One region of the Vreelandella janggokensis genome, then DNA from elsewhere that is predicted to be linked to it. Evidence: predicted binding sites of a transcription regulator. Region 1 holds the regulator's gene; each other region holds the start of a gene.
The links. The regulator LexA, encoded in region 1, represses DNA repair genes until DNA is damaged. The targets are predictions, from matches to a motif close to TACTGTNTANNTANACAGTA.

Region 1 (10,352 bases):
CCTTGCTTGATACGCTGAACGCGACCGCCTTCCTGATCCACTGCCAGCAACACGTTGGGGCGTAGCTTACTCACCTCGCTGCACAGGTCTCTGACCTGGTGGGCATCTTCCACATTGCGCGAAAACAAGATGACGCCACCCACCGAGGGCGATTTCAACAACTGCCTTTCTGCGGTGGTCAACGTTGTCCCTTCAAGGTCCAACATGACCGAGCCCAAAGGATGTGTCATAGCGGGGTGTCCAAAAAAGGCGCTAACTCTAGACGATGATTAGCGAGGAGTCCAACGATCAGCGGCTGTCGTGTAACCAGACAGGCGTTCCAGGTCCAGCATGCTCGAAAAGCCAAAGAAGATCTGCATTACGCAGCCGCACGCATCCATGAGAGGCTGGTTGACCCATGGGCTCATTCGGCGGCGTACCGTGCAGATAAATATAGCGTCGCTGGGAGTCGACCTGACCACCGCGGTTTATCCCCGGTTCCAGGCCACACAGCCATAGAATGCGCGTCAGAATCCAGTCTCGCTCGGGAAACGCCGCCGCCAGCTCGGCGTCAAATACTTCGCCCGTCCAGCGGCGGCCTTTAAAGACCGCGTTTTCCGGGGCATCAGTACCAATGGCGGCACGAATATAGTGCCAGCCAAGCGGCGTTTGCCCACTGCCCTGCCGATTACCCATGCCCTGGCGCCCGGTAGAAATTTCACACTCATGGCGACACATATCGCCTTGCCAGACGCGCAAGCTCTGCGACTGGGCGTTGATTTCCAGCCATAGCCCCTCGCGGGGCGGCATTTCAATGAGCGACGGTGTCTGCATGGTGCTCAATGTCCTTCTCATCAGGTAATGGCGCGTTCATCGCCGCCACCACTACCGGCCGCAGTCGGCGAACCAGGTCGCGGACCGAGACATGCTGGTGGTAATCCTTTTCGGCAATATCGCGCAGCGCATCCAGTCCCGAAAGCGTAAAGATGACGGTACCCAGCATAAAGTGTAGCCGCCAGAAGCGCTCAGCGTCGGGCAGATCCGGTGTCGCACGGCGAACCAGTTCGGTGAAACGGCTGAACACATCACCGTATTGCTGCTGGATGTAGCGTCGTAAATGCCCCTGAGCCTGGCTGTACGCAAGCCCCAGCAAACGCATGAAGACTTTGAGGCTATTGCGTTCGGCAGGCACCGTCAGCACGGTTGTGGCCATGGTTTCGAGGAGCACTTCAAGGGGGATGTCACGACCCTCGTAGCGCGCTTCGAGTTCGTCCAGAGCGCCATGAAAACGTTGGGAAAACGGATCCAGGTAGCGAGCAAACACCGCCTGGATGAGCGCCTTCTTGGATCCGAAGTGATAGTTCACCGCAGCAAGATTGACCCGAGCCTTGCTGGTGATGTTGCGTAAAGAGGTTTCGGCAAAGCCGCGCTCTGCAAAAAGCACTTCAGCAGTATCCAGAATGCGGGTCACCGTATCCGATTGAGCCATGCTGCTCTCCATAAGACGGGCCAAAAAGCGGGCCATAAAAAACGGATGTTTTAAACAAACCAGGATACTACGTTATCGTTTGTTACCTCTCAACGTATACCTGAACACCCAACCCTTATCCAACGCCGCTTTGCATCTTCATATACATCAATTTGTTAGCTGCCTTACCCCCATTATATACTGGACAGGAGAACATGCTGTATACTTAACCACATACTGTTAACTACATACTGACTGTTGACTACATACTGATAGGTAAACAGGAACGCAGTCTTGCTCACTTATTCAATCTGGAGGCTGGTATGTCGCGGCCATTAACTGTTCGTCAACAAAACGTGTTCGACTTTATTGTCAAGACCATGGCTGAGCTCGGCTATCCGCCCACCCGGGCTGAAATAGCCAAGGCACTGGGGTTCCGTTCACCCAATGCGGCAGAAGAACACTTACGCGCACTTGAGCGTAAAGGCGTCATTCGCATCATTCGCAATACGTCGCGCGGCATACGCCTGCCCAACCAGGAACACCAGGAAACGCCAGACGTGCTGCCAGCCTCAGGCGCAGACCCTGCCAACGGCCTGCCCATCATTGGCGAAGTCGCGGCGGGTAGCCCTATCCTGGCCGCTGAGCATATTGATCGCTACTGCCCGCTGCCCGCCGACTACTTCACGCCCAGAGCAGATTATCTGTTGCGCGTTCGCGGGCTGTCGATGCAGAACGTCGGCATCCTCGAAGGCGACCTTCTCGCCGTCCACCGCACCCAGCGCGTTCGGGATGGCCAGATTGTCGTTGCCAGGCTGGAAGACGAAGTCACCGTCAAGCGTTTCAAACGCGACGGGAATCACGTCACCCTGATCGCTGAAAACCCCGACTTCGACCCTATCCATATCGACCTACGCACCCAACCACTTGATATCGAAGGGGTTGGGGTCGGCGTTATTCGCGGTGGCAATGGCCAGGCGCTCGGCTAGCTGAACACGATGGTCTTGTTGCCATGCACCAGCACGCGGTCTTCCAGATGCCAGCGAAGACCGCGCGCGAGGACGGCTTTTTCAACATCGCGGCCAAAACGTACCAGATCGGTCGGCGTATGACAGTGGCTGACCCGGTGAATGTCCTGCTCGATGATGGGCCCTGCATCCAACTCCTGAGTCACGTAATGGCAGGTAGCCCCTATCAACTTGACGCCACGCTGGTAGGCTTGGTGATAGGGTTTGGCGCCAGCAAAAGACGGCAGAAAACTGTGGTGGATATTAATGACCTGCCCCGCATATCGTTCACACAACGCTGGCGGTAATATCTGCATGTAGCGAGCCAGCACGATACTGTCGGCCCGGGCATCATCAATATGCGCCTGCACCTGCTCAAAGGCCGCAGTCTTGTCTGCCGGATCCACCGGCACATGGTGATATGGTATTCCGTACCATTCCGTTAACGAACGCATGTCGTCATGGTTGGAAATCACACCCACGATATCGCAGTCCAGCTCACCCACCTGCCAGCGGTAAAGCAAATCGACAAGGCAATGGGATTCTCGCGAAACCATCAGGACAACCCGCTGCCGTTTCCGGGTATCGACCAGCGCCCAGTCCATGTCAAACCGCTCCGCCACCGGCTCGAAGGCTGAACGTAATACCTCTGCCGACATACCCAGCGAATCCGCCAATATTTCGTAGCGCATGAAAAAACGCCCGGTTTCCAGATCGGAATGCTGGCTGGCCTCGGTAATCGACCCTCCCTGGTCCGCGATAAAACTCGATACCTTCGCGACGATCCCCACCTGGTCCGGGCAGGACACCACCAAACGATAAAAATGCGACATAGTCATTACTCTTCACGGTTTGCCGGGCGACGATGATCGGGCCGTCCGCTGGCATTAAACAAACGTCTAGTGTACCGAATGAAGCGCTCGCAATCACCGCCCTTAATGGCAGTGATTGTTAGCCGCCCGCCCCATCCCGTATAGTTAACCAATTACTTTCTAGGCTTTATTAATCTGATGCATCCACCGCGCGTTCATATTCGTCCCCGTCGTCGCCCTCCCTTACGCCTCTTGCCGTTAGGCGGCTGCGGGGAAATTGGCATGAACCTGACGCTGTATGGGTACGAAGATCACTGGATCGTCGTGGATTGCGGCATGATGATTCGCCAGGATCTACCCAATGCGCCACTCCAGGTGCCCAACCTGGAAACCCCCAAAGCCCTGGGCATTGCCCCGCAAGCGCTCTACATCACCCACGGCCATGAAGACCACATTGGGGCGGTCGCTTGGCTCTGGCCCCACTGGCAATGCCCCATTTATGCAACGCCGCTGGCGGCAGGCTTGTTGCGCCTGAAGTTTGCCGAACATCAGCTCTCAAGCGCCGCCATTCATGTGGTCGAGCCAGGTGAGGCATTGGAAAGCGGGCCTTTCACCCTGCGCTTCCTGGCGGTTCCACACTCGATACCCGAGAGCTGCTCGCTGATGGTCATGGCAGGTCGCTATCGTGTATTGCACAGTGGCGATTGGAAGCTCGACCCTGATCCAATTATCGGCGCGCCGATCGATCAGACGCAATTCAAGGCCTTAGCGCCGGTTGATTTGGTAGTGGGGGATTCCACGAATGCCCCTCTACCCGGCCACTCAGGCAGCGAAGGCGATGTCGCCAAAGCGCTGGTCGAGACGCTCGCCAACTGCGAAGGCCGGATCATTGTCTCCTGCTTTGCCAGTAATCTCGCCCGGGTGTTGGCGATTGGCCGTGCCGCCTACCAGTGCGGGCGGCGCGTCAGCCTGATGGGGCGCTCGATGGAGCGCATGGTGGGTGTCGCACGCGGCCTCGGCTATCTGGACGATTTTCCTGCCATCGTGCCCGCCCATGACCTGGGTTATTTGCCGCCCGATGAAGTCGTGGTCATTGCCACCGGCAGCCAAGGTGAGCCACGCGCCGCCCTGCAGCGACTTGCCCAGGGGCGTCATCCTCACGTGGATTTACAGCCTGGTGACAACGTGATTTTTTCCGCCAAGGCCATTCCGGGTAACGAGAGGCCCATCGGGCAGTTGAAAAAGCGCCTTCAGCAGTTGGGCGTCGAGCTATTCGATGAGTTCAGTCATCCGCAGCTTCACGCGACCGGACATCCGGCACAGGACGAAATCACCCGCTTTTATCAATGGCTGACGCCAAGCCACCTGTTGCCGGTTCATGGTGAAAGCCTTCATCAACAGGCCCACCAGCAGCTGGCCGCGTCCCTGGGTATTCAAGCCCCCTTGGCGCCGGTCAATGGCGACTTGATCCGCTTCGATCAGCAGGGACTGCATCACGAGCAGCACTACCCGCAACCGCCATGCATCGTCAGCCAGAACAGCGTAGTACCCCACCCTGGACTGGAGAGCGAAAACAGCACCCTCCCACGACGCGGCAGCCTCTATCTTGCGTTACCGGTGACCGCCACTCAAACCGGGTGGGCGCGCGTCGGGCGCCTGATGCTGGACAATACAAGTGCCAATTCATTCGACGAAGACAGTTTCAGCGAATGGCTGGATGATCAGCTTGCCGAACTCCACGCCGACACGTTGGCGGATCTGCGCCTGGGCCTTCAGCCCCGCTTGATTGCCTGGCTGGCAGAACGGCTGCAGCATTTACCTGAAATCCACCTGCAGATTATGGCCAGCGAGCTGCCAGCGACAGTGGCGGACGATTAGCCGACCCCAAAGCCGGCTCCCCGGAGGCTACCAGCGGGCAGCATCCTCGATATCCGAGTGGCGTTCCTTGACCCAGTAGTCCCCGTGGCGACCATGTTCTTTCTTCCAGAACGGTGCCTGAGTCTTTAGCCAGTCCATGATGAAATCGCAGGCTTCGAAGGCTTCGCGACGATGGGCACTCGCTACCAGCACTCTGACGATCGCATCGCCGGGGCGCATGTGGCCGACACGGTGAATAATCGTAACGGCGCTTAGTGCCCAGCGTTCTCCCGCCTCTTCCGCAATACGCTGTAAGGTTGACTCGGTCATGCCTGGATAATGCTCCAGGGTCAATCCCGTGACATCGGGCGTTTCGTTAAAATCACGCACCAGGCCGGTAAAGCTGACGACGCCGCCAATATCCGTGCGGCCCCCAATGCTGGCTTCATAGCCATACGCCATGTCAAAAGGCGCCTCTTGAACGCGGATGGTAATGTCCATTTTCAGCCCCCGGTGACCGGCGGAAAGAAAGCAACCTCGTCATCGTCGGTAATTCGCGCATCATCATTGGCCATGACCTGATTGATGGCACATAGCGTGCGCTGGTCCTGCAACAACTGAAAACGTTCATCCTGAGTCGCCAGCGCTACTTTGAGGCCCGCTATATCGCGGCTTTCGAGTTGATCGAAAGTCACTACACGCTCATTTTCACCCAACTGCTCGCGTAGTTCGGCAAGAAACTTGACCAGCACGCAGGGCGAATGACAGCGCCCGCCCAGGCTCACTTCGCCGGCTGTTCCCTGACCCGTTACAATCGGCGTCGCCGTTTCAGGCGCTTCTTCGCGCTGATAATCTCCCCGCTGACCACCGCTTTTGCTATCCAGTTGCACCGCGTCGATGCGCATGGTTTTGTCGACCGCCTTGCACATATCGTAAAGCGTTAAACAGGCCACGGAGACGGCCGTCAACGCTTCCATCTCGACACCTGTGCGGCCATTCAACCGGCAGTTCGCGGTCACATGAACACAGCTTTCATCGGGGTCGACATCAAACTCTATGGCCACTTTGGAAAGTGCCAGCGAGTGGCACAGCGGGATCAATTCATGGGTGCGCTTTGCTGCCTGGATTCCCGCAATACGGGCGGTGGCCAACACATCACCCTTGGGTAAAGCACCCTCGCTGAGCTGTTTCAAGGTAGCGGGTTGCATCACAATACGACCGGAAGCCACCGCTTCCCGGCGCGTTTCCTGTTTGTCTGCAACATCCACCATGCGGGCTTCGCCGCGGCTATTGAGATGCGTTAACTGCATGGGGTCACCTATCAGTGCGTGAAACATCATTGAGCCGTTGGCCCGCCATCCAATCGATTATCCAGCGTGCAATCCCGTCGCTATCATCGAGTGCCAGTTGCGTCGTCGTGGCCGACAGAGAGATGGGAGAAGCCCCCTGAAGGGCGACGGCTTCGACACCCTGACCCTGCAGGATTTGCGCATCACCTATCCCCTCACGATAAAGCACCAGCTTGGGCAGTGGCCAAGCTTTAAAGCCTTCTACCAGCACCAGGTCAGGTTGATGCACGGCCACCATTGCCAACAACTGATTTAAATCCGGCTCTTCGCCGTCTGGCGTTTCCTGCATCAGTGCCAGGCGTTGGCTCGAGGCAATCAGCATGGGCGTAGCGCCTGCACTACGTAGCTTATAGCTATCTTTTCCCGGCTGATCGACATCAAACCGATGATGAGCGTGCTTGATCACCGCTACCTGGATACCCTCTGCCCGCAGCCGCGGTAACAACTGCTCAAGCAGCGTCGTCTTCCCAGTCCCACTCCAGGCAGCAATTCCCAGCACGGGAAAGGGTAGCGATGAATCTAACGGCATAAACGCTCGGCTCCCAATGAAGAAAGGTTAGTGGGCATGATCAGGTTCATCTTGTGGCTCGTCAGGCAGCAACCAGTTCAACACAATCCCAACCAACGCCGCCAGGCTAACGCCTTGCAGCGTAAACTGACCACCGCCAACCTGCATGCCACCAATGCCAAAGACAAGAATCAATGACACAACGACCAGATTACGCGGCGCGGTCAATGAATGTCCTGCCCTGACCAGCGTATTCATACCCACCACCGCAATAGAGCCAAACAGCAGGGTCATGATTCCCCCCATGACAGGGCCTGGGATGGTTTGCAGCAGCGCACCCAGCTTGGCAATAAACGCCAGCGATATGGCCAGCACTGCGGCCACCACCATATAGCGCGGGTTGAAAGCCCGGGTCAGAGTGACGGCCCCGGTCACCTCTGAATAGGTGGTATTAGGCGGGCCGCCGAATAAAGCGGCCGCTGTCGTCGCCAGGCCATCCCCCAGCAAGGTTCGGTGCAGCCCCGGCTTTTCAAGGTAATTGCGCCGGGTCACCGATCCGATGGCCACCATGTCACCAATATGCTCCACCGCCGGCGCGATGGCGACAGGAATCATAAACAGAATCGCCGCCCAGTGAAAACTCGGCGCGGTAAACGCCGGAATGGACAGCCAGCCAGCGTCCTGGACAGGCGTGAAGTCGACCAGCCCCATCAGCAACGCCAGGCAATAACCCACGACAATACCGCCCATGATCGGAATCAAGCGCAACAGCCCGCGACCAAATACAGCCAGGATCAGGGTCACCAGCAAGCTCGCCATGGACAGGAACAGCGCCGCGCCATAACCGATGTTATCGCTGGTTTCACCGGTCGCCATCTCTACCGCCACCGGGGCCAGGGCCAGCCCGATTACCATGATAACCGGCCCCACCACCACCGGTGGCAACAGGCGATGAAGCCAGCCGGTGCCTTTGACGCGTACCGCCATGGAAATCGCGACGTACACCAATCCGGCCACCATCAGTCCGCCCAGCGTGGCCGACACGCCAAAGTTGGCGATCGACCCCTGGATCGGCGCAATAAAAGCAAATGATGAGGCCAGAAAGACGGGGACCGTCAGGCGGGTTACGGTATGAAACAGCAGCGTGCCTATCCCAGCGGTAAATAACGCAACGCTTGGATCAAGCCCGGTCAATAGCGGCACCAGGACCAAAGCACCAAACGCCACAAACAGCATTTGTGCGCCGGTTAGCAACACCCGAGGCCAGGATTCAGGCTGGCTAGGCGTATCATTCATTATGCAAACTCCTCACAGGTCTTTGGGGTAATGATGGGCAAAAAAATGCCCCTAACGTATAACGCCAGGGGCTGCTGAATCATCAATGCTTATCGGGTGCCGAAAATCTTGTCACCCGCATCGCCCAGACCAGGAACGATATAGCCGTTATCGTCCAACCGATCATCCACCGACGCCGTATAAATCTCGATATCCGGATAGGCTTCCTGGACTCGCTTGATCCCTTCGGGTGCTGCCACCAATACGATCACCTTCATATGCTCGCAGCCACGTTCACGCAGCATGTCCAATGTCGCGACCATTGAGCCGCCGGTGGCCAGCATCGGGTCAATGACGATGGCCATACGCTCTTCGATATCGTTGGCGAATTTGGCAAAGTAAGGGACCGGCTGCAGCGTCTCTTCATCACGGTACAACCCGACAACGCTGACGCGTGCGCTGGGGATCAAGTCAGTAACGCCCTCGAGCATGCCAAGCCCGGCACGCAGAATCGGCACCACCGTTACTTTCTTGCCTTTCAGGCGACGTGTCCCGATCGGCTCCCCATTCCATCCTTCAATCGTATGATCTTCGAGTTCAAGTCCCTTTGTTGCTTCATACGTCAACAGCTTGGCCACTTCCCCCGCCAACTCGCGAAAGCTCTTGGTACTTAAATCCATTTCGCGCATCAGTCCCAACTTATGCTGAACAAGCGGATGGTTAATGGCATGGACACTCATGGGACTTCCTCACAGCAGGTGGTTATGGGCAACGCGGGTGATCACAAACATGCAAAATCGGGCGGTATTCTACCCCTAAGCCGTCACCAGGTTAAGGGGTGGCGGGTAATTGCCATTCAACAGGTTCGCGCCCCTGCTCAACAAGGAATTGATTCGCCCGGGAAAAATGGCGGGTGCCAAAAAAGCCTCGGTGGGCAGACAGCGGCGAGGGGTGCGGCGCTTCCAGGACTAAGTGACGCTGGGTATCTATCAGGGCTTTTTTCTGCCGGGCGTGGCTACCCCAGAGCAGAAAGACGCTGGGCAGCGCATGCGCGCTTACCGTCTTGATCGCGCTATCCGTGAAAGACTCCCAACCTTTACCCCGGTGCGAGGCAGCGTTGCCCTTCTCGACCGTCAGCGAGGTATTGAGCAGCAAGACGCCTTGCTTCGCCCAGGCTTCCAGATGCCCGTGCTTGACGGGTTCAGCGCCTACATCGCTAGCCAGCTCCTTGTAGATATTGACCAGCGACGGCGGAACCGGGACCCCTGCCTGAACGGAAAAACATAGCCCGTGCGCTTGATTGGGTCCGTGATAAGGGTCCTGCCCCAGGATCACCACCTTGACGTCATTGAGCGGCGTCAGTTCGAAGGCGCGAAACCACTGCGACGAGTGGGGATAAATGATCTTCTTGGCCGCTTTTTCCTCGGCCAGAAAACGTTTCAGTGACTGCATGTAGTCGGCCTGAAACTCATCGCCAAGCCACTGATTCCAGTCTTCAGGAAGCGGGGTCGACATGATTATTTCTTCACTTGGTCCACCAGAGGTTCAACGTAGGCAACGCCCATATCCCAGGGAAACTGGATCCAGCAGTGCTGAGCCACTTCGGTTAGGTACTGGTCAACCAGCGGGCGCCCTTCCGGCTTGGCGTAGATAGTGACAAAATGTGCCTTGGGCAACATCTCGCTTACCGCCCGCGCCGTCTTGCCGGTATCCACCAGGTCATCGACCAACAGCCAACCCTCGCCGTCATGATCAACGCCTTTCAGGATATCCAGCCCGCCCTGGTCCATGTGGTCATAGCTTTTGATGCACACGGTATCGATCAACCGAACGTTAAGTTCGCGCGCGATCAAGGCGGCAGGAATGAGTCCTCCCCGGGTAATCGCGACAATCCCTTTAAAATCACGCTCGACCAACTGATGGCACAACTGGCGAACATCACGGTGGAGCTGATCCCAGGAGACGGTAAAGTGCTGATGATAGCGTTCACTGCTCATAGGGTCGTTACTCGTCTTCTGTAAAAGAACAAACCGCGAAGACGCTATAGCCCGCATCGCGAATTTTTTGCGAACCACCCAGTTCGGGTAGATCAATAAT
Region 2 (10,352 bases), on a different contig from region 1:
CTTTATCTGATAATGACGACGACGAACCTATCACCTTGCCGCCAGCAGGTGCCGAGCTGCATGTATGGCTGGGCTATGACGACCAGGCCGATGATATGGGCATCTATGTCGTCGATAGCCTTGAGTCGATCTGGCCGCCCAACCAGCTAAAGATCGTCGCAAAAGCGGCACCGCTAGCAGAGAGCGAGTCTGGCCAGGGCAGTACCCGGCTGATGCTCCAAACCAAAAAGACCCGCAGCTGGGAGGTAGGGACCACCCTTGGCGAGCTTGTGCGCTCCATCGCCTCAGAGCATGACCTGGAGCCCGCCGTGCAGGAGATAATGGCCGGTATCCCATTGCCGCATGTTGACCAGGTCAACGAATCAGACATGAACCTGCTGACCCGGCTGGCGCTTGAGCATGACGGCATCGTCAAGCCCGCCGGCGGAACGTTACTGCTGGCGCGCCGGGGAAGCTCCCAAAGCGCTGGGCAGGGGGGTGAGCCGCTACCCACCGTTGAGATAACGCCCAATATGGTCACTCGGGGCAAGATGCGACTCGCTAAGCGTGGGCGTGCAGGTAGCGTGGTTGCCCGCTGGCGCGATACGGAAAGCGCCACCACGCTTGAGATTGCCGAGGGGGAGGGCGAGCCGGTGCAACGCCTTCAGACGATCTACCCCGACGAGGACGCCGCGCGCTCGGCGGCAAGATCAGAGCTCAGGCGTGGAGAGCGCGGCGAGCAAACCCTTGACCTGACGCTGCCGGGTAACACCGCATTGATGGCAGAGGGCCGTTTGAAGCTCAGCGGCTTCAGGGAAGGGGCAGATGGGGAGTGGTTGATCACTGAAACGGTGCACCGATTGGACACCGGTGGGTTTGTGAGTCAAGCCAAAGGCGAGCTACCGGGTAGCGAATAGATCAGTGTAAGAAAAGGCTTACACGTGTAAGAGATGCTCCATTTGACTTTGGGTGCGTAGAAAGGTCATTCATAAAACGCTAAGCTGAGTGAGAAAAGTAGGATAAAAATATTAGGAGAAACGAATGGCCCTCACAGAATGCCCTGAATGCTCTCATCAAGTCAGCGATACTGCCTTCAAGTGCAGCAGCTGCGGCAAGCAGCTACGGAAGCCAAAGCGCGGTTTTTTCGGAAAGATTTTTAAATGGACCTTCATCCTCTTCAATATTCTCATGGTGATTTGGATGTTTGCTTATCTGGGCGAGATCGGCGGCATGATGGATGGTGCCACAGATGAGTACTCAGAGGCTGGCACTGCGATAGGTGGAACGTTGGGCGTTGGTATGCTGCTAACGTTCTGGGTGTTCGGCGATGTAATCCTTGGACTGTTTGTTTTATTCACTAGGCCAAAATCTGAATGAGGTTATCTATGAAACCTGCAGTCCTCGCTATTGCTTTGCTCGCAGGGTTGGCGTCAACCGCGAATGCACAAGAAATACCCCGCTTCGACGTTGAGGCTCATTGCGACAACATCGCCAGATTCGGGGGTGATTTCAGCAATATTACTTATAATGGCTGTATAGATATGGAGCAGTCTGCCTACAACAACTTAAAAAACCGTTGGGGTGACGTCCCGACTGGCATCCGCAGTGAGTGTATGAACATTGCCACTTTTGGCGGCACTGGGGACTACATGACGCTTCAGGGCTGCATTGATATGGAAACCAGTGCTGCGAACAACCAGAGCGAGTTTAGCTTCGATTGATATGCGTGCCCGGTTTGCTCAGCCGGGCATCAACCCGCCAGCCTTCGTGATCGATCTCTACCAGGTCGCCGCATCCCTCACAAAGCTCCCAGAATGTCTCTCCTGGCTTACAGCCTCCTGCCGTGTGCTCGGCTTCAATCTCGCCTAAATATTTCAGTGCGCACTGCCTGCAGAACTCTGCCATAACGCTTCCTTTGTATCGTTAATCTTGATTCCAGGGGCGGCAAATGAAGCCCATCTGACCACCAGGATGTTTGGCTGGTCGCCATACGCCCTCGCTGATCAAGTCAGTTCGACCCAGTATGTAGGTCAGTGAGCCAGGTGTCAGCATGTCTCGGCTATCAAGCTCTGAGTGGTGGCATCGGCCAGAGTAAAGCTTGCCTTTGTAGATTACATGAAACTCAAAGACGCATGCTGGAGGCGATCGACGCCTCAGGCTAATCCAGCCCTGCTGCTCGAGGCGCTTCCGCCACTTCGTTGCTTTATAGCACCGGCTCATCACATAGCTTCGGCAGGGTTCCAGCGAACGCGCACATGCTCCGCTGTGTCATCGAGCGGGGTGATGTCGGCATTCTCGATGGTCCCCAGGTCGTCAAGCATCCGCGCCCAGTCGTCAGCGTTATCGTCCTCTTGCCGTTGGATTTCAGCGCAGTTTTCTGCCTGGGCCTTTGGGCTATTGATGACGCGCTTCACTCGCTCGACCAATTGCTGATAGCTCTTATCAGACATGGTGACTCCTTTAATTAACTGATTATATGTACAGTAATTTAGGGCGAGTATAGGCAGGGCGAAGGCGGGGTGTCTACCCGTGCTTTCATTGCTTCTAGCTGGTCAAAAAATGATCAGAAAGGCCGATAACAATGCGTACCAACAAGTGCTAAATAGTTGATTAGGCAGGGTATAAGGTTGGCGATATGCGTAACAGGATTTTAGATAAGCGTATGATAATACTACCCGAGCTTACCTGACTTGTAATCAGTAGGTCCCGGGTTCGACTCCTGGTGTCGGCACCACTAAAAGTGGTTTAGAAACAGCACGTTAAAGAATTTTAAAAGGCCGCCTTCCAGGGCGGCTTTTTTGTGGGTGTCTACAAAGTGTCCACAGCGTAGACATTGCCAATGGGGTGGCTTGGCGGCTTGTTTCATCCGCCCGTTGGTTTGATCAATACCCGGTCATCTCCAAATAGCCGACACCAACATTTTCCTGCGTTTCTGCCTGGCGAACCACGACATCGCCTTCCCAGTAGGGTACCGAAGTGGGCATCCAGCGATTGGGGTGGCGTGCCTCTACGATAAGTTGTAACCCAGCATCGGGCAGCGTGAGCGACCAGCGCGTAGGGATGTCTCGGTTGGCTACGGTCTGGGTTTCCAGCGGCGTCAGCGTGACGCGGTCGGCGCCGATGAGCTGGGTCTGCCCATCCACCGAGATTAAATGGGCAAAGACATAGTCGCCCCCGGCTTCGCCGCCGCCTCTTAACCGATAGGCCATCAGCTTACGCCCATCGTCCAGATGCAGCGAAAACCAGTCCCAGCCGGTTTGTTCCGGGGTGAGCAGTTGGCTGCTCCATTCGCGGTCCAGCCAGCCTTGGCCGCTGACCTGGCGGGTTTCACCGTTGAGCGTGACACGGCCGGTGATGCTTAGGAACGGCTGGCTGTAGTAGCGCGACCCCTGGCCCTCGACGGTTTTCGCATTAAACCCATTCTCTCCGTGCCAGATCAATGGGCCTTGAGCGCTGAGGTTAAGCGTGTAACCAGAACGCTCAGCACCCTCACCGCTGTAGGCCTGTAGGGTAAAATCCTCAAAGTTGGCGTCTGACGGGCTTTCGAGTGACCAGTCATCAATCCAGGCCTGAAACGGCGCCGCTTGGACGCCCGCTTGCCCATTGGTGTGTTCACTGTGGCTGCGCGCAAAGCGCTCGGCGGCAACGTGCGTTTCTCCCCGGGAAATCCCCAGGTGCGCCATCCACACCTGGTCGGCTGCCCATGGCGACGGCTCAGGGCGCTCGTCAGGGGGTGTCAGCGCCTGGCGAAAAAGCGTCCATTGAAGACCGAGCGGCTCGCCCTTGTCGTCTTCAAGGTTGGCGGTCAGGTACCACCATTCGATGCGGTAGTCGGGGTGCGACCCGTGATCCTGGGGGAAGCTCAATGGCGTGGACGCATCCGCCTGAGCAAATTCCTCCGCGTTTTCACCCAGACCCGCAAACCCCTGGGGCGCCGCATCGGAAGGGGATTCCTGGCAGCCGATGAGGGTGGCACATGCCATCGCCACGAGCGCAGTCGATAACCGGAAATAATTCATGTGGCCCCCTGGTTTAGCATCGCCTGGGGAGAGGTACGCCACAGCTGAATTGATGGCAGGGCGGCGGCGGCCAAGGCCACGCCCAACGCGGTGATCAGCGTGATGAGTATGTCCCATGGGAAAAGGTAGAGCGGTAGCCGCCAGCCAAATGCCGCAACGTTGATGATTGCCACGAGCGTCCAGGTGATGGCAATGCCCAGCGGAATCGCCACCACCCCGGTAAACAGTGCCAGCCCGCCGAGTTGAAAAAGCGGCAGGAAGGTCAGCGTTTTGCGCGGCACGCCGAGTGCCCATAGCGAAGCCAGCTGGCGCCGTCGTTCTCGCGCCTGGGCCAGCAACGTGGCGAGCAGCGCTAATGCCGCCACGCCCAGGGTGAGACCGTTCAATGCGCGGGTGATGGTAAAGGTGCGTTCGAAAATTTGCGTCGCCAGCCGTTTGATTTCCTGTTGATCGACCATCGCCTCCGTGGATACGTCAAAGCGATCAGTCATTGCCTGTCGCAATGCCTGGCGGTCGGCGCGGTCGTTGACCACCAGCCCTATCGAGGCAACTTCGCCGCCGAAGCGCTGAATCAGCACTTCGGTGGGTACCAGGATCTGCTGGCGTGGGTTGCCGTAGTCAGGGTAAACCGCGGCAATCTCAAATGGCCTCGCCCCTTGCGGGGTATCCAGCGTGACCGCGTCACCCGGTACGAGTTGTTGTGCCACGGCCATCTGCTCGTTGATAAACACGCTATTCGCCGATAACGCTGCCCATGCAGTGGGTCTTCCTTCGGTTGTATCAAGCAGCGGCCAGCGGTCGGTGATGGTGGGTGCAGGGGTAATGCCGAACAGCGCAATGCGCTTGCGGGTACCCTGTTCTTGTGCGTCGTCCATCGCCAGCAGGTCGACGCTGCCGCGAGCGGTGGGCAGTGTTTCAGCAACGTCAGGTCGCGCATCGAGCCAATCCAGCATGGGTGCCAAGGTCGATGGCGAGGCATTGACATATAACGGGGCGGCCAACCGTTGGTCCAGCCAGTCCAGGAAGGTAAGGCGAAAGCCACCGACCATGCTGCTGACGCCCAGGTTGGTGGCAAGCGCAATCAGCAACGCCATCATGGCCAGGGAAAGTCGCGGCAGCTGTAGCTGAATATCGGCGACCGCCCAGTGGGCAAGCGGGTGACGGCGGAGCCATCGCTGCAGGAGATGGAGCACCCCATTTATCAGCGGCGGCAGGCATAGCGCGCTGCTCAGCAGTAGCGCGGCAACAAACCCAAAGCTTATCTGCACACCCTGGCCGGGCGGCAGTAGACTAAGCCACAGTACTAACCCCAAGGCGAGAACGGCCACCGCGGCGGCACCCAGTGTCATGCGTTTTAGCTGGCGCTGGTAGGCTAGTCGCCATGCCTGGGATTGGCCCAGTGCCAACACATTGAGGCGAGCCGCCCGCCAAAGCACACCGCTGCCCGCCAGCAGCAGGCCGCCGAAGGTAATCGCCAGGCTGCCCACCCAGTAGTGCCACGGCAGCACCAGGCTGCGATTGACGTCGGCTTGATAAAGTGACGACAGCGTCGTGGCGACATCAGGGAGTAGCTGGCCTGCCAGCCAAATGCCGCTGGCGAGCCCAAGCGCTGCGCCCAGGACGCCGAATACCAGCAATTCAAGCAGAATGGCCATGACGAGCGTGGCGGCGGGGACGCCCAGGGCGCGCAGCGTTCTTAGTGTGGTGAGGCGCTGTTCCATGGCAAGCCCCAGTGCGGCCTGGACGATAAACAGGCCGACGACTAATGACAGCAGTGCCAGGGCGGTGAGGTTGAGATGGAAGCTTTCGGTGAGCTGCTCTGGGGATGCCAGTGTAGCGGCGCGGGTGAGCCGATAGCCTTCGGGCGCTGTGGATAGGGCACCCGGGGCGGTGACCAGTTGGCTCAAGGTGTTATCGCGGTCCAGCAAGAGGGCGGCTGCGGCGATCTCCATCACCAGGGTGTTCGGCGGAAGGTCGGTGCGCAGCGCCAGTGGCGGAAGGCGCTGGCCGCTATCTTCAATACTATCTCCAGCTCTGTCTCCAGCTCTGTCTCCAGCACTATCGACAGCAGGTGTCATGCCTGGCGCCTGCTGTCGAGAAAGCCCCAGCAAGTCGAGCGTGTCGGGAGCGAGCCGGGTTTGCCAGGGTGGCGTGATAAAGGCCGTTAACGCGGCACCGCTGGCGCCCAGCGTGTTGCTGCTTGGCAAGGTGAGCGGCTCAATGCCGACGATGGTCAGGCGTTCCCCATCGATTTCCAGGGTGCCTTCCAGCATCGGAGAGACGGGGAAGCCTTCTCGACGCAGTCTCAGGTAGTCCTCGCGGGTGAGTGGTTGGCCATCGCGCCGCGACAGCTCGTCAAGGTTGGCACTGAACAGTGCATTGGCACGGGCATAGCTGTCCTTGGCGGTGGCGTTAACGGCCTGGACGCTGCTCCACAGGGCGCTTGCGACCCACAGACCCAGCAATAGCATGGCTAGCTGCCCTGGATGGCGCCGGTAGTGGGCCAGTAATGTCGCCAGCACGCGCAGGATCATGAAGCGTTATCCTCCAGGCGCCCCAGGTGGAGGTGTACCAGGCGGTCGAGCGGTGCCGCGACGCGAGCGCTGTGCGTCACCATCAATAACGCACAGTGCGTCTCTTTCACCAGATCGAGCAATAGCCCGAGGACCGTATCCGCGCTTTGCTCGTCCAGGTTGCCGGTGGGCTCATCCGCTAGCAACAGGCGGGGACGAGCGGCCAGCGCGCGACCAATCGCCAGACGCTGCTGTTGGCCACCCGACAGCTGCTCGGGATAGTAGGTCTCGCGACCGGAAAGCCCCAGACGCGCCATCAGGTGGGCAGTCCATTCTGCGTCCTCGCGGCCCGCCAGGCGCGCCTGGAGTCGCAGGTTATCGATGACGCTCAGGCTGGGCACCAGATGGAACTGCTGAAACACGAGCCCCAGCGACTGGCGACGCAGTCTGGCGCGAGCAGGCTCATCCAGGGAGGAGAGCGCATGACCGTCAATGCAGATCTCGCCGTCACTGGGCAGATCCAGGCCTGCCGCCAAATGCAGCAGCGTGGATTTGCCACTGCCCGATTCGCCCATCAAGGCCAGGCTATCGCCCTGTTGGAGCGTCAGGTTGATACCGTTGAGGACTGGCAATGTCCCCTGCGGGGTGCTGAAGGTTTTGTGTACCTGATGCAGGACCAGCATGGGGTCTCCTGTTGCCCGCAAAACGATGGGTTATAAAGTATACAGATATTTTACTTGTAGTTTATATGGTATCGATTTTGTAATGGATAGGCTGAAAACTACCGGTGCGTGTGGGGGTGGTAGGTACTGTCTTGAATGGGCTGAATCGGACTGTATACACTGTAAGACCTTCCCTGGATGTACAGGCGCAAAAGAGTGAATTTTTTTCACGTAACCCATGTTATGGGGTGCGCATGTACGACTTGCAGGGAAGCTGAGGTTGTCTACCTTGTGCACTGCAAGATGAGTTACCTGAAACTGATCTGAAATTTAATCATACAAGGAGTGGATTAGATGACAGTCAGCAACACACCTCTCAATGTTGTTAACACACACAAGCAATATAGCGAAATGACAGACATGCCGTCTGCTCAGTTTTCGATGGTCAAGGATCCCTATCCATCGCGGCTGGCTAACGCCCCAGCGTCACTCTGGCAACCGCGCCAGGAGTCAGTGGTGAAAGGTCGGCACTTGTCTGGCCCTCTCAGCCAGGCGCAACTCGACGAGTTCGAACGCAAAGGGTTTCTGTTTATCCCTGACCTGATCGTCGGTTCAGAGCTTGATGAGCTGCGTCGGGAGTTGCGGGCACTAATGAATCATGATGCCTATCGGGATAAACCGTATAGCGTTACCGAGCCGGAAAGTCAGGAGATCCGTTCGCTGTTTGCCGTGCATCTTCTCTCGCAGCGCATGGGTGAGCTCGCCCAGGATGAGCGCCTGGCGGGGGCTGCGCGGCAACTGATCGGCGCCGAGCCCTATGTGCATCAGTCGCGCATCAATTATAAGCCTGGGTTTGCCGGCAAAGGTTTCAACTGGCACTCCGACTTTGAAACCTGGCACGCTGAAGACGGGATGCCCAACATGCATGCCGTGAGCGCCTCACTGATTCTGACAGAAAACCACGAATTTAATGGCCCTTTGATGTTGATCCCAGGGTCGCACAAGAAATTCGTGCCGTGTCTGGGGGAAACGCCAGGAGACAACTACAAAAGCTCACTTAAAGCGCAGGAAGTTGGCGTGCCAAGCAAAGAAGCACTGACGGAACTGGTCGCCGAGCATGGTATTGAGGCGCCCAAGGGTCAGGCAGGTGGCCTGTTGCTGTTTGACTGCAACACGCTGCATGCTTCCAATGCCAACCTGTCGCCAGATCCGCGCAGCAACGTTTTTTTTGTGTTTAACCGTCCGGATAACCGTTGCCGCGAGCCTTATGCAGCACCAGCATCGCGTCCTGGCTTTCTTGCCCACGAACCTGATGACGACGTCCAGTCGTTAACAGCGCCATCCCGGTAAATTAACCCGGTAACCACTCAGGTGTGGAACAATCGCATGGCTGGGGTAGACTGGTGCGCTTGCTACTGTGCGTGCATCATAAGGAGTCACCCCATCATGCGTTTTGTTCCCCAATTTACCGATGGTCAAGCGTTTCCCTACGAGCTGGGCAAGGTTGTGTGTGTTGGGCGCAACTATGCTGACCACGCTAAAGAGCTGGATAATCCGGTTCCCACCCAGCCACTGCTGTTTATCAAACCGGCGACCAGCGTCGTGGATATTCAGCAGCCGTTGTCACCTCCCTTTCAACGTGGCGATGTTCACTACGAGACTGAACTGGCCCTGTTAGTCGGCAAAACCATCAGTGATGCGACGCCGGATGAAGCCAGTGCAGCGATTGTCGGGCTGGGGCTGGCGCTTGATTTAACGCTGCGCGATGTTCAAACCGAACTGAAAGACAAAGGACATCCCTGGGAGGTTGCCAAGGCATTTGACGGTGCCTGCCCGCTGTCGCCGTTTCTACCATTGAGCCGCGAACCAAATTGGAACGCGCTGTCCTTCAAGCTGGAGATTGACGGTGAAGAACGCCAGCACGGTGAGGGGGCGGACATGATTTTCACCATCCCTACCCTGGTCGCAGAGATGAGCCGTCATTTCACCCTGGAAGCAGGAGACGTCATTTTAACCGGGACGCCCTCGGGAGTGGGTGAGCTGCCACGTGGCGCCACGCTGCACATGACGCTGACCGGTGGTTTGGATATTACCACCAGCGTGGTTGAGTGAGCCGCTGACAGTAAAAGGCCACCGACAGCGTCGGTGGCCTTAGTTTTGACAAAGGCGGGTAAGCCAACGCTATTCCAGGTAGGTGTAGCCTTCCAATCCGTCGCTCAAGCTGGCGGCAAAACGTGCCTGCTCGCTGGCGGAAAAACCACTGGTAGCCAACTGTTCAGTGAGCTTTTGCTTCAATACCCGGGCATCGAAGTTCACGTAGGCGAGCACCTCCGCCACCGTATCCCCGGCCTGAGCATTGGACAGCTGCCACTCACCGTCGGGGCCCAGAGCCGCATCCACTGAGTCGGTATCGCCGAAAAGGTTGTGCAAGTCACCGAGAATTTCCTGATAAGCCCCCACCAGGAAAAAGCCCAGCCAGCGCTCATCCTCGGTTGCCCACTCAGGAATCGGCAAGGTGCTTTCAACGCCCTGGCCGTCCACATAGCTATCGATGCGGCCATCGGAGTCGCAGGTGATGTCCTGGATAATCGCTCGACGCGTCGGAGGTTGATCCAGCCCGCTTAACGGCAGTACCGGGAAAATCTGCTCGATGCCCCAGACATCGGGCACTGACTGGAACAGCGAGAAGTTGACGAAGAGCTTGTCGGCCAGCTTCTCCGCGAGCTCATCCATGATGTCGCGATGCGCCCGGTTGCGCGTATCCAGTTGGCTGCGCAGTCTTGCGCACGCGGCCATATACAGGCGCTCGCCTTCGGCGCGGGCATTGATATCGCTGAGCCCCAGCACGAAGCGGTCCTGTAATTCGCTGACCGCCTGGAACAAATCATGCCACGCCTCGACCAGCACGCGAGGTTCCTGGGGTTCTGCCAACTGCTCAAAGACGCGCCATAACGCGGCTACTTGCAGATCATCCTGTTGGGAACGCTCGGGCGGCGTGTCGTCGATACGCTCATCGCCAATCACATTGGTAATCAGCACGGCATGATGGGCGGTTAGTGCCCGGCCGGACTCGCTGATCAGGTGCGGCTGGGGCAGCTTGGCATCCTGGCAGAGCTGGGCAAAGGCACTGACCACGTTGCGGGCATACTCGCGCATTGAATAGTTGGCCGAGCAGTCGC
Region 3 (10,352 bases), on a different contig from region 1:
TTCTCACGGGTATCCCGGTAGTTAACCCCCACCAGTCGGATGCCCCGATCAGCCAGGTCAAGCAACTGGGGCATTTCCTGGCGACAGGCGGCACACCACTCTCCCCACACATTGACCAGTGTCAGTTGGCCTTGGAGCAACGATTGATCGACTCGCTGCTGCTCATCTTCCAGCGTCGTGGCCTCAAAGGCGGGGAAGTCGCGGGCCATCAGCGCCGAGTCACGATCGGCGGGGTCCTGGGACAAGCGCTCAAAGAAAAACAGCGCGAGACCTAAAAACGCAACGGGTAACAGAAACAAAAGCCAGCGTCGTTTCATGCCTGCCCCTCCTGGACCAATCTTGCCGGGCGCGTCTTACGATAGCGCTTGTCGAACACCGCCAGCACACCGCCCAGCGCCATCAGCAAACCGCCGAGCCATAGCCAGCGCACAAAGGGTTTGTACTGGATACGCATCGCCCAACTGCCGTCGTCCAGCTCTTCGCCCATGGCCACGTAAAGATCACGAAAGAGGCCCGGGCTAAGCGCCACCTGGGTCATGGGCATGCCCGTCGCCAGATACAGCCGCTTTTCTGGCTGCATCTCGAAACGGCGGCGACTGTCACCGCGCTGTACCTCAATAACAGCGGTATCGGCCAGAAAGTTGGCACCGCGCCGGTCAAAAAGCTCGGTCATGGTAAAGTGATAGCCTGCCACCTCGACGCTGGTATCCGGCGACATGCGCACGTTGCGCTCCACCGCATAATGGCTGACCACCGTGGCACCGACAATCGTCACCGCCACCCCCAGATGGCCCAGCACCATTCCCCAATAAGCTAACGACAGGCTGCGCAGCCCTTTCCATATCGAGTGCCGATGACGCACTTTGTCGAACAGGTCACGGCTCAATGACAGCCCTATCCACAGCGCCGTCGACAACCCCAAGGTCACCCAGAGGTTCCATTCGCCGCGATACACCAGCGGCACCAGTGCCCCCAGACCCAGCGCGACCAACCCGGCCAGCCACAATCTGCGCACCAGTTTGCCAGGCGACGTCGATTTCCAGTGCGCCATCGGCCCCAGGCCCATGAACAGGCAGGCGATCACGGTCAGCGGTACAAACAGTGCATTGAAATAAGGCGGCCCCACGCTGATCTTACCCAGCCCCAGCGAATCCAGGATCAACGGGTACAGGGTGCCCAGCAGCACCGTCATCGTCGCGGTCACCAGCAACCCGTTATTGATCAGCAGCAGGGCATCCCGGGACAACCAGTTAAAACCCACCGTATGGCTGACGCGCGGTGCTCGCAGCGCAAACACGACCAGGGAAAGCGTGACGGTGATAGCCAGCAGCACCAGGATAAACAGTCCCCTTGATGGGTCGTTGGCAAAGGCGTGTACCGAGGTCAGCACGCCGGAGCGGACCAGGAAGGTGCCCATCAGCGAAAGCGAAAAGGTGGCAATCGCCAGCAAGACCGTCCAGCTCTTGAAGGAGCCGCGTTTTTCGGTGACCGCCAGCGAGTGAATCAGGGCCGTACCGGTGAGCCATGGCAGCAGCGAGGCGTTTTCCACCGGGTCCCAGAACCACCAGCCGCCCCAGCCCAGTTCGTAATAGGCCCACCAGCTACCCAGCGCAATCCCGACCGTCAGAAACGCCCAGGCGGCGTTGGTCCAGGGCCTTGCCCAGCGGGTCCAGGCGGCATCCAGCCGCCCTCCCAACAAGGCGGCAATGGCAAAGGCGAACACCACCGAAAACCCGACATAGCCCATATACAGCATGGGTGGGTGAATGATCAGCCCGATATCCTGCAGCAAGGGGTTAAGGTCTGCGCCATCGGCGGGGATGTCAGGCAGATGCCGCTCGAAGGGATTGGAGGTCAACAGGATAAACAACAGAAAACCGGCGCTGATCAGCCCCAGGACACCGAGCACACGGGCAAGCATGTCGCGGGGCAGGCGCCGCGACCACCAGCCGGCAACGCATCCCCAGCCCGCCAGCATCAGGCTCCACAGCAGCACCGAGCCTTCATGGTTGCCCCATACGGCGCTGAGCTTGTAATACCAGGGCAACAGCGAATTGGAGTTATTGGCGACATTCACCACGCTGAAGTCGTCCATCGCGTAACTGGCCGTCAAGCAAACGTAGGCCAGCAGCACAAACAGGAACTGGCCGGTGGCCATGGGCTGCCCGTAGGCCATCCACAAGGGACGCCGCGTTGCGGCCCCGGCCAATGGCAGTACTGACTGCACAACCGCCATCAGTAGGGCAACGATCAAGGCGAAATGACCTATTTCGGGCAATATTCGGGTCAGCATGGGGACTCCTGCTGAACACGACGATCGATGGCGAGGTAGCGGGGCATCACGTATCGTCCTCGCGCGGTTGCCTCACCTCGGCGGCCCTGGCCTGAAAATCGGCGGGCGAGTAACCGGCCTCTTCCAGGGCCTGTGCGACCTCGGGCGGCATATAGTTCTCGTCGTGCCGGGCTAAGACGTCATCGGCACGAAAACGGCCATCCCCCTGCAGCTCCCCCACCACGACCACGCCCTGCCCCTCACGAAACAGGTCGGGCAGGATACCCTGGTAATCAACGTGCAGATCACCCACGTAATCGGTAACGGTAAATTCGACATTCAAACTATCGGCATCGCGGGATACCGAGCCGACTTTCACCATGCCCCCCGCACGGATGGAACGCGACACGGGGGCCTCGCCCTGGGCAATCTGTACGGGGCTAAAAAACAGATTGATGTTGGCCCGCAGCGCATACAGGGTCAGGCCCACGGCCACTGCTGCCAGGCTGACCAGCGTGACAATCACATAAAGCTTGCGCTTACGCTTTGGGGTCATCGTCATGCCCTCTTTGCTGCGGGGGTGAGGCTTGGCGGCGCGCTACCCGCTTGAGATGTTTGAGCAATTGTCGACGTTCCAGCCGGGCATGGAGCGTCAGGCCCAGCATAAACAAGGCCGTGATACCCCAGGCAGACCACACGTAGACACCGTGCTCACCCATGGATACCCATTCAGCCAACGAGGCCACCATCAGTTAACCTCCTCAAGCAACGCTCTCACCCATCGGGTATTGGCTTCGCGACGGAGTATTTCGCTGCGCGTACGGGTAAGCGTAAGGGCGATAAAGAAGCCGTAAAAGCCCAACACCATCATCAACAGCGGCAGCCACATTTCCATCGGCATTGCGGGGCGGGAGGTCAGGGTAAATGAGGCGGGCTGGTGCAAGGTGTACCACCAGTCCACCGAGTATTTGATGATGGGAATATTGATCACGCCAACCATTGCCAGCACCGATGCCGCCCGCGCACCGCTATCCCGACGACTAAAGGCACCGCGCAGTGCTATCACCCCTATATATAAAAACAGAAGAATGAGCATGGACGTCAATCGGGCGTCCCATATCCACCATGTTCCCCAGGTTGGCACGCCCCACACCGCGCCGGAAAACAGCGCGACAAAGGTCATGGCCGCCCCCAATGGGGCCATGGCAGTCGCCGCCATATCGGCAATCTTGATTTTCCAGACCATGAAAACAAGCCCGGAAACGGCCATGGCGACAAACACCGACTGGGCCAAAAAAGCGGCGGGCACATGGACATAAATGATGCGGAAGCTGTTGCCCTGCTGGTAGTCGGCGGGGGCAAAGACGAGCCCCCATACGCTGCCGACCAGCAGCAACGCGGCGGCCACGCCCCAGCACCAGGGCTGCAGCGCTGCACTCCGGTAATAAAACCACTTTGGCGACCCCAGCTTATGTATCAAGCCCCACATACAGTGCTCATCCCTACCCGTTAATACTGATACGCAGCGACGCGGCGATGGCCCAGGGAGCAAATATCAGCGCTGCCGCCAGCAAGGCGCCAAGCATCGCCAGGTGAGGCAATGCGGTATCGCCCTGGATTGCCGCCTGAACCGCCCCGGTGCCAAAAATCAGCACCGGAATATACAGCGGCAGTACCAGTAGCGAGAGTAGCACGCCACCCCGGGGCAAACCGACGGTTAATGCCGCGCCAATGCCGCCGATGAGGCTCAAGCTGGCGCTGCCCAGCGCTAACGATGCCATCAGCACGCCGACACTCTGGAAAGGCAGTGCCAGCATGATACCCAGCAGCGGCGCCATGAGCGCCAGCGGCAAACCGGTAACTAGCCAATGGGCAGCCACTTTGGCGACACTCAGCGCCGCAAGCGGCTGAGGGGAAAGCATCATCTGCTCCAGGCTGCCGTCATCGAAATCACTGCGAAAAAGTCCATCCAGCGACAACAGTGTGGCGAGCAGCGCCGTGACCCATAAAAGCCCCGGCGCCATGACAGCCAGCAGCTCTGCCTCGGGTGAAATACCGATGGGAAATAAGCTAACCGCCAAGGCATAGAAGACCAACGGGTTCAGCACGTCACCGCGCCGACGGCGAACGCGATTGAGATCACGCACCAGGGTAGCGCCAAAGGCGACGCCCAGGCGCCTGGATGTCGGCTCGGCCAGGACCGCAACGCGCTGTGTGGTTTCTGAAGGCGGCAACTCTGGCTCCTTAGCCCAACGCAACATGACGCAGTGGATGGTCAATCTCGAGTACGTGATGGGTCGTCATCACCACGGCCCCACCAGCCCTGGCATGGGCGACCAGCTGCGCCTCCAGCGCCTCGACGCCCGCCTGATCGATGGCCGTAAAGGGCTCATCCAGTATCCATAGCACACGCGGAGTGAGATTCAGCCTTGCCAGCGCCACGCGGCGTTGCTGGCCTGCTGATAAATGCCCCACCGGAACATCTTCAAAGCCTTCAAGCCCCATGGTCGCAAGGGCGGCTTCGCGCTGTACCTCGTCGCTACATTCATCGTGCAACGCTTGGTACCAGGCCAGGTTTTCCAGCGGCGTCAGGCCCGCGCTCACGCCCGGCGAATGCCCCAGATAAAGCATGTTGGCGGCAAAATGTTCACGCCCCTGACCAAGCGGCTTGCCCTGCCAGTGGAGCGACCCGCAATAGTCATTGAATTGCCCCGCCAGCACTTTTAACAGCGTGGTCTTGCCACTGCCATTGGGGCCGGCTACATGCCATATATCGCCGCGATTGACGTCAATATCCAGCCCCTCAAAGAGCCAGCGGCCATCGCGCTCACAACCCAATTGACGGCCTTGCAAACTCAGCGACACATGCCACCCCACGCAATCAAATACTGGCTTGAACTCTACACTCAAAGCCATTTCCCCGCTAGTCGCGCCGGTCTTCGACGCTCGCATAGGTCGGTTTGCCAAACCACTGGATAATTATTTCTGGCACTGTATGCAAAAACAGGTTTATACTGGACAAATACTGTATGAAAGAACATGTAAAAACCTAACAACCGTATCGTGTCTACCGATAGATCTTGCCTAGGGACCGGGCGCTGATTTGGAGAAAGCCGATGAACATGTCGATGAACGCCGCAATACCGACGACTCGCCCGACGCCAACCGCCTATTCGATCCCGTCGGCAGCAGCGCGAATGACTCGCCGTAACACCTATACGCTGAAGGTACGCGGCAACCGGATGGCCGATTGCAACCTGTTCGATGGCGACGTCATCGTGATTCGGCGCTATCAGGACGACAGTCAGGGCGAGACGGTTATCGCCGAAATCAATCAGCAAAGCCTCGCCCTCAAGCAGCTATCCATCAGCCGGGCGGGCGTACGCCTGTGGCTGGATGATGCCCGGCACCCCGAAGTGTTTTTGCATAATCGCGATATTCAGGTACTTGGCATGTTCATGGGAATTGAGCATCATCCCGTGACACACTAAATTGCCGGGATAATCATGCGCTATCGCGTCCCCCAACTGCCGCCAGGCACTTGGCATATTGACGAGATCGAGGTTGAGAAGAGCCGTTTCATTGCCTGGATAGCCCATACCCCTGAGCTTGACGCCGTGGAAGCATTGGCAAAGGCCGCCAAACAGGCACACCCCAGTGCGAGCCACCACTGCCTGGCCTACATTGCCGGCGCCCCGGGCGAGCAACAGCAGATTGGCTTTTCCGATGACGGCGAGCCCGGCGGCACCGCCGGTCGGCGCATGTTTCACTCGCTGCAAGGTAGTCAGCTGGGCGAAATCGGCTGCGTGGTCATCCGCTACTTTGGCGGTACCAAATTGGGTACCGGCGGGCTGGCCCGGGCGTATGCCCAAGCGGTAAACAAGGCACTCGACACCCTTGGCACCCGGGAAATCATCCAACGCATTCACTACCGGGTGCGCTTTTCCTTCGCCGACGAATCCGTTGCCCGCGGGTGGTGCGACGAACAGGCCATTCCCGTGGTCAACGCCGAGTATGACGGAAAGGGAGTGGCGCTCACCATCGGCTGGCCGAGTGATTGCGAGCTTGACTTAACACCACTGGAAAGCCGCCTGAAGCAGTCCATTACCGCGCAGGTCATCAACGACTAAGCAAAAAAACGGCCGCCCCTCAAGGGGGCGGCCGTTTTGCTATGGGCGAGGCCCTTTAGCCTAACCCAAGTACTTGATCATCACCCCGGCGGCTACCGCCGAGCCAATCACCCCAGCCACGTTGGGCCCCATGGCGTGCATCAGCAGGAAGTTATGCGGGTTGGACTCGAGTCCCACCTTGTTGGCCACACGTGCGGCCATGGGCACCGCCGAAACGCCTGCCGCGCCAATCAATGGGTTGATCGGCATTTTGCTCACCAGGTTCATCAATTTGGCCATCAGCACGCCTGCCGTGGTGCCAATCCCGAAGGCGACGATCCCCAGCGCCATGATGCCCAGCGTTTCAACCGCCAGGAAGCTGTCGGCCATGAGCTTGGAGCCCACTGCCAGCCCGAGCATGATCGTCACGATATTGATCAGGGAGTTTTGCGCCGTGTCGCTTAACCGCTCGACCACGCCGCATTCGCGCATCAGGTTGCCAAAGCAGAACATCCCCAGCAGCGGCGACGCATCGGGCAGAAACAACGCCACCAGGATCAACAGCAGCAGCGGAAACACAATCTTCTCGAGCTTCGACACCGGGCGCAGCTGCGTCATGGTGATCTCGCGCTCTTTCTGGGAGGTCAGAAGGCGCATGATCGGCGGCTGGATCAACGGCACCAGCGCCATGTAGGCATACGCGGCCACGGCAATCGCACCCAGCAGTTCAGGCGCCAGCATGCTCGAGACGTAGATCGAGGTCGGACCATCTGCACCGCCGATAATGCCGATGGCAGCCGCCTGGTTGAGCGAGAAATCCATCCAGCCCATCGACGACAGCAGTACGGCCCCGAAGAGGGTGGCAAAGATCCCGAACTGCGCGGCGGCGCCGAGAAACAGCGTTCTCGGATTGGCCAGCAGCGGCCCAAAGTCGGTCATGGCGCCAACGCCCATGAAGATAATCAGCGGTGCAATGCCTGAGGTAATCGCCACGGTGTAAAACATGTACAGCAAACCATCGCCATAGCCCGCGCCATTGGCCACGGCTTTTGCGGTGGCAAGCTGTTCGGCTGCGCCATTGGCCATCATCTGTTGAAGGCTCGTGCGCCAGCTCTCGATACTCGCCTGGGTGTCGAGGCTGCCCCCCAACGCCGAAGCAAGCTGCTCCAGCACGGCGGGGCGCCCCACATCAATCGCTTGTTCAAGAGCGGACAGCGCCAAACCGGCTTCCGGAATATTGGCGAGAATGCCACCAAAACCAATCGGCACCAGCAGCAATGGCTCAAACTTCTTGTAGATAGCGAGATAGAGCAGTAACAGGCCCACCATCACCATCACGGCTTGGCCCAGTTCCAGGTTATAAAGCCCGGAGCCTTGCCATAGGGTCAGTAATTTATCCATGCGAGGTCCTTAAAGTTCGATCAGCGTATCGCCAACGACAACGCTGTCGCCTTCACTGACGCTAACAGCCGAAACGGTCCCGGCACTGCTGGCGCGCACTTCGGTTTCCATTTTCATCGCTTCGAGAATAATCACCACGTCACCTTCTTCGACGGTGTCGCCCTGGCGAACATTGACCTTGAAGATGTTGCCAGCGAGCGGGGCGGTGATTGCCTCGCCGCTGGGGGCCGGTGCTTCTTCCTTGGCAGCGGTGGCAGATGCACCTGCCTGCTCTTGCACGTTGCTGATGTCACCACCCTCGGCGACTTCCACAACGAACGCCTTGCCGTTGAGCTTGACGGTATAGGTTTCCGGGCCGTTACTGGCGGCAGGCGCTTTGCTTTCCCCTTTGGCAGGCCCGCTGGCCGTTTCCGCCTCGGCTGCCTGGGGCTCGGGCTCAAAGGCGTCGGGATTATCCCGGTTCTTGAGGAACTTGAGGCCAATCTGCGGAAACAGCGCGTAGGTCAGCACGTCGTCGACTTGCTGATCGCCGTCGGCCAGGCGAATGCCGTCGGCCTTGGCATTGTCCTTCAGTTCGCTGGCCAGCTTGTCCATTTCCGGCGAGAGATTATCCGCCGGGCGGCAGGTAATCGGCTCGCTGCCTTCCAGCACGCGCTGTTGCAGCTCGCTGTTGAAGGGCGCAGGTGCGGCGCCGTATTCGCCTTTGAGCAACGCCTGGACTTCCTTGGAAATCGACTTGTAGCGCTCCTCCATCATGACATTCATCACTGCCTGGGTGCCGACAATCTGCGAAGTCGGCGTGACCAGCGGAATAAAGCCCAGGTCTTCGCGTACGCGGGGTATTTCGGTGAGAACATCGTCGAGCTTATCGCCCGCGCCCTGCTCCTTGAGCTGGCCTTCCATGTTGGTCAGCATGCCGCCGGGTACCTGGGCGATCAGAATCCGCGAGTCGATGCCACGCAGGGAGCCTTCAAAGGCGGCGTACTTCTTGCGCACGCCACGGAAATAGCTGGCAATATCTTCCAGCAGCTCAAGGTCGAGCCCGGTATCGCGGTCGGTGTCCTTGAGCATCGCCACCACCGATTCAGTGGGGCTGTGGCCGTAAGTCATCGACATCGACGAAATGGCGGTATCAACGTTATCGATGCCCGCCTCGACCGCCTTGAGAATGGTCGAGGTGGAAAGCCCCGTGGTAGCGTGGCAGTGCAGGTGTACGGGAATCGACAGTTCTTTCTTGAGACGCGAGACCAGTTCAAACGCGGTGTAAGGCGTGAGTAGACCCGCCATATCCTTGATAGCCAACGAATCCGCACCCATGGCCGCGATGGTCTTGGCGAGGTCGACCCAGCTATCCAGGGTATGTACCGGACTAACCGTATAAGAAATAGTCCCCTGCGCATGACCGCCCACCTGGCGAACCGCCTTGATGGCGCGCTCCAGATTGCGCGGGTCGTTCATGGCATCAAAGACACGAAATACATCGACACCGTTGGTTTTGGCGCGCTCGACGAATTTATCGACCACATCGTCGGCGTAATGGCGATAGCCCAGCAGGTTCTGGCCGCGCAGCAACATCGCTTGCGGTGTGTTCGGCATCGCCTCTTTGAGTGCCCGGATGCGCTCCCAGGGATCTTCGCCCAGATAACGGATGCAGGCGTCGAAGGTCGCGCCGCCCCAGGTTTCCAGCGACCAGTAGCCGACCTTATCCAGCTTTTCGGCAATCGGCAGCATATCGGCTAGACGTAAGCGGGTAGCAAACAGCGACTGATGGGCGTCGCGCAGCACGACATCGGTAATGCCTAGTGGTCTTTTTGTTTCGTTCATGGCTTGGCTCGTAGTCAAGGAATGTTTATTTGTAGTAAAAATAACAAAAAATTATGCGGTTTGCGCGGAGCACCCCAACAAAAGATGAAAGTTAACGACGTCTTTTCGAGCGATAACGGTGCACTGCAGCACTAATCACGGCAAGCGTCTCATCGCCCTGCCCTTTTGCTGGGGAGGCAGGCTTGGCGCTACCACCAGGCGCAACCGGCGCGGGGGCAGGCTGAAAACGCCGGATAATGCCTGACATCAAAGTCAGCAAAAAAACTAAAATCGCAAGAAAAACAAACACAAACCCCATGCCTAACGCCATAAGCCCCAGGCCTTCGTGTAATAATTCCGGGTCCTGCATAAGGCTTCTCCTATCTGGTAGCCAATAAGACCATCAACGCGACCGCTCATTGACGCTTGGCGCAATGCTGGGAATACACTAACCTGCCACACCCCCTGAAGAATGCAATGGCGCGATGGTGTAAGTCATGGTTGTTAATTTACTACATAAAGGCGAAATCGGACTAGCCCCCATGGAGGGTGTGATCGATGCTGTCACGCGCGAGCTGCTGACGGTCAGGCCCGGGTTTGACTGGACGGTGACGGAATTTGTGCGTGTCGTCGATGCCCGCTTACCCCCTCGGGTGTTTTACAAACACTGCCCTGAACTCGCCCGCGATCAGGTTGCCACACCCAGCGGCATTCCCGTTCACCTGCAACTCCTGGGCGCCGACCCGGTGGCTCTCGCTGCCAATGCC

Region 2: the regulator LexA is predicted to act here: its motif matches at 2,446-2,465, upstream of QC816_RS16545 (DUF1654 domain-containing protein).
Region 3: the regulator LexA is predicted to act here: its motif matches at 5,262-5,281, upstream of QC816_RS11275 (LexA family protein).

The regions. Positions count from the first base shown of each region.
Region 1 is NZ_JARWAJ010000006.1:186,610-196,961, reverse strand. It holds gene nagZ (beta-N-acetylhexosaminidase) at 1-230, opposite strand, end outside; gene QC816_RS15985 (L,D-transpeptidase family protein) at 289-813, opposite strand; gene QC816_RS15980 (TetR/AcrR family transcriptional regulator) at 791-1,468, opposite strand; gene lexA (transcriptional repressor LexA) at 1,771-2,436, shown strand; gene purU (formyltetrahydrofolate deformylase) at 2,433-3,287, opposite strand; gene QC816_RS15965 (ribonuclease J) at 3,549-5,144, shown strand; gene moaE (molybdopterin synthase catalytic subunit MoaE) at 5,172-5,624, opposite strand; gene moaC (cyclic pyranopterin monophosphate synthase MoaC) at 5,627-6,433, opposite strand; gene mobB (molybdopterin-guanine dinucleotide biosynthesis protein B) at 6,438-7,001, opposite strand; gene QC816_RS15945 (uracil-xanthine permease family protein) at 7,029-8,276, opposite strand; gene upp (uracil phosphoribosyltransferase) at 8,366-8,995, opposite strand; gene ung (uracil-DNA glycosylase) at 9,087-9,770, opposite strand; gene gpt (xanthine phosphoribosyltransferase) at 9,773-10,252, opposite strand; gene QC816_RS15925 (adenine phosphoribosyltransferase) at 10,260-10,352, opposite strand, start outside.
Region 2 is NZ_JARWAJ010000007.1:51,282-61,633, forward strand. It holds gene QC816_RS16525 (contractile injection system protein, VgrG/Pvc8 family) at 1-896, shown strand, start outside; gene QC816_RS16530 (zinc ribbon domain-containing protein) at 1,021-1,356, shown strand; gene QC816_RS16535 (hypothetical protein) at 1,365-1,700, shown strand; gene QC816_RS16540 (hypothetical protein) at 1,687-1,884, opposite strand; gene QC816_RS16545 (DUF1654 domain-containing protein) at 2,199-2,429, opposite strand; gene QC816_RS16550 (lipocalin-like domain-containing protein) at 2,862-3,998, opposite strand; gene QC816_RS16555 (ABC transporter permease) at 3,995-6,532, opposite strand; gene QC816_RS16560 (ABC transporter ATP-binding protein) at 6,529-7,194, opposite strand; gene thpD (ectoine hydroxylase) at 7,528-8,523, shown strand; gene QC816_RS16570 (fumarylacetoacetate hydrolase family protein) at 8,620-9,285, shown strand; gene speA (biosynthetic arginine decarboxylase) at 9,355-10,352, opposite strand, start outside.
Region 3 is NZ_JARWAJ010000003.1:346,734-357,085, forward strand. It holds gene QC816_RS11240 (DsbE family thiol:disulfide interchange protein) at 1-317, opposite strand, end outside; gene QC816_RS11245 (heme lyase CcmF/NrfE family subunit) at 314-2,293, opposite strand; gene ccmE (cytochrome c maturation protein CcmE) at 2,340-2,828, opposite strand; gene ccmD (heme exporter protein CcmD) at 2,812-3,021, opposite strand; gene QC816_RS11260 (heme ABC transporter permease) at 3,021-3,761, opposite strand; gene ccmB (heme exporter protein CcmB) at 3,775-4,506, opposite strand; gene ccmA (cytochrome c biogenesis heme-transporting ATPase CcmA) at 4,517-5,137, opposite strand; gene QC816_RS11275 (LexA family protein) at 5,389-5,763, shown strand; gene QC816_RS11280 (IMPACT family protein) at 5,779-6,402, shown strand; gene QC816_RS11285 (sodium ion-translocating decarboxylase subunit beta) at 6,463-7,782, opposite strand; gene oadA (sodium-extruding oxaloacetate decarboxylase subunit alpha) at 7,792-9,606, opposite strand; gene QC816_RS11295 (OadG family protein) at 9,698-9,955, opposite strand; gene QC816_RS11300 (tRNA dihydrouridine synthase) at 10,128-10,352, shown strand, end outside.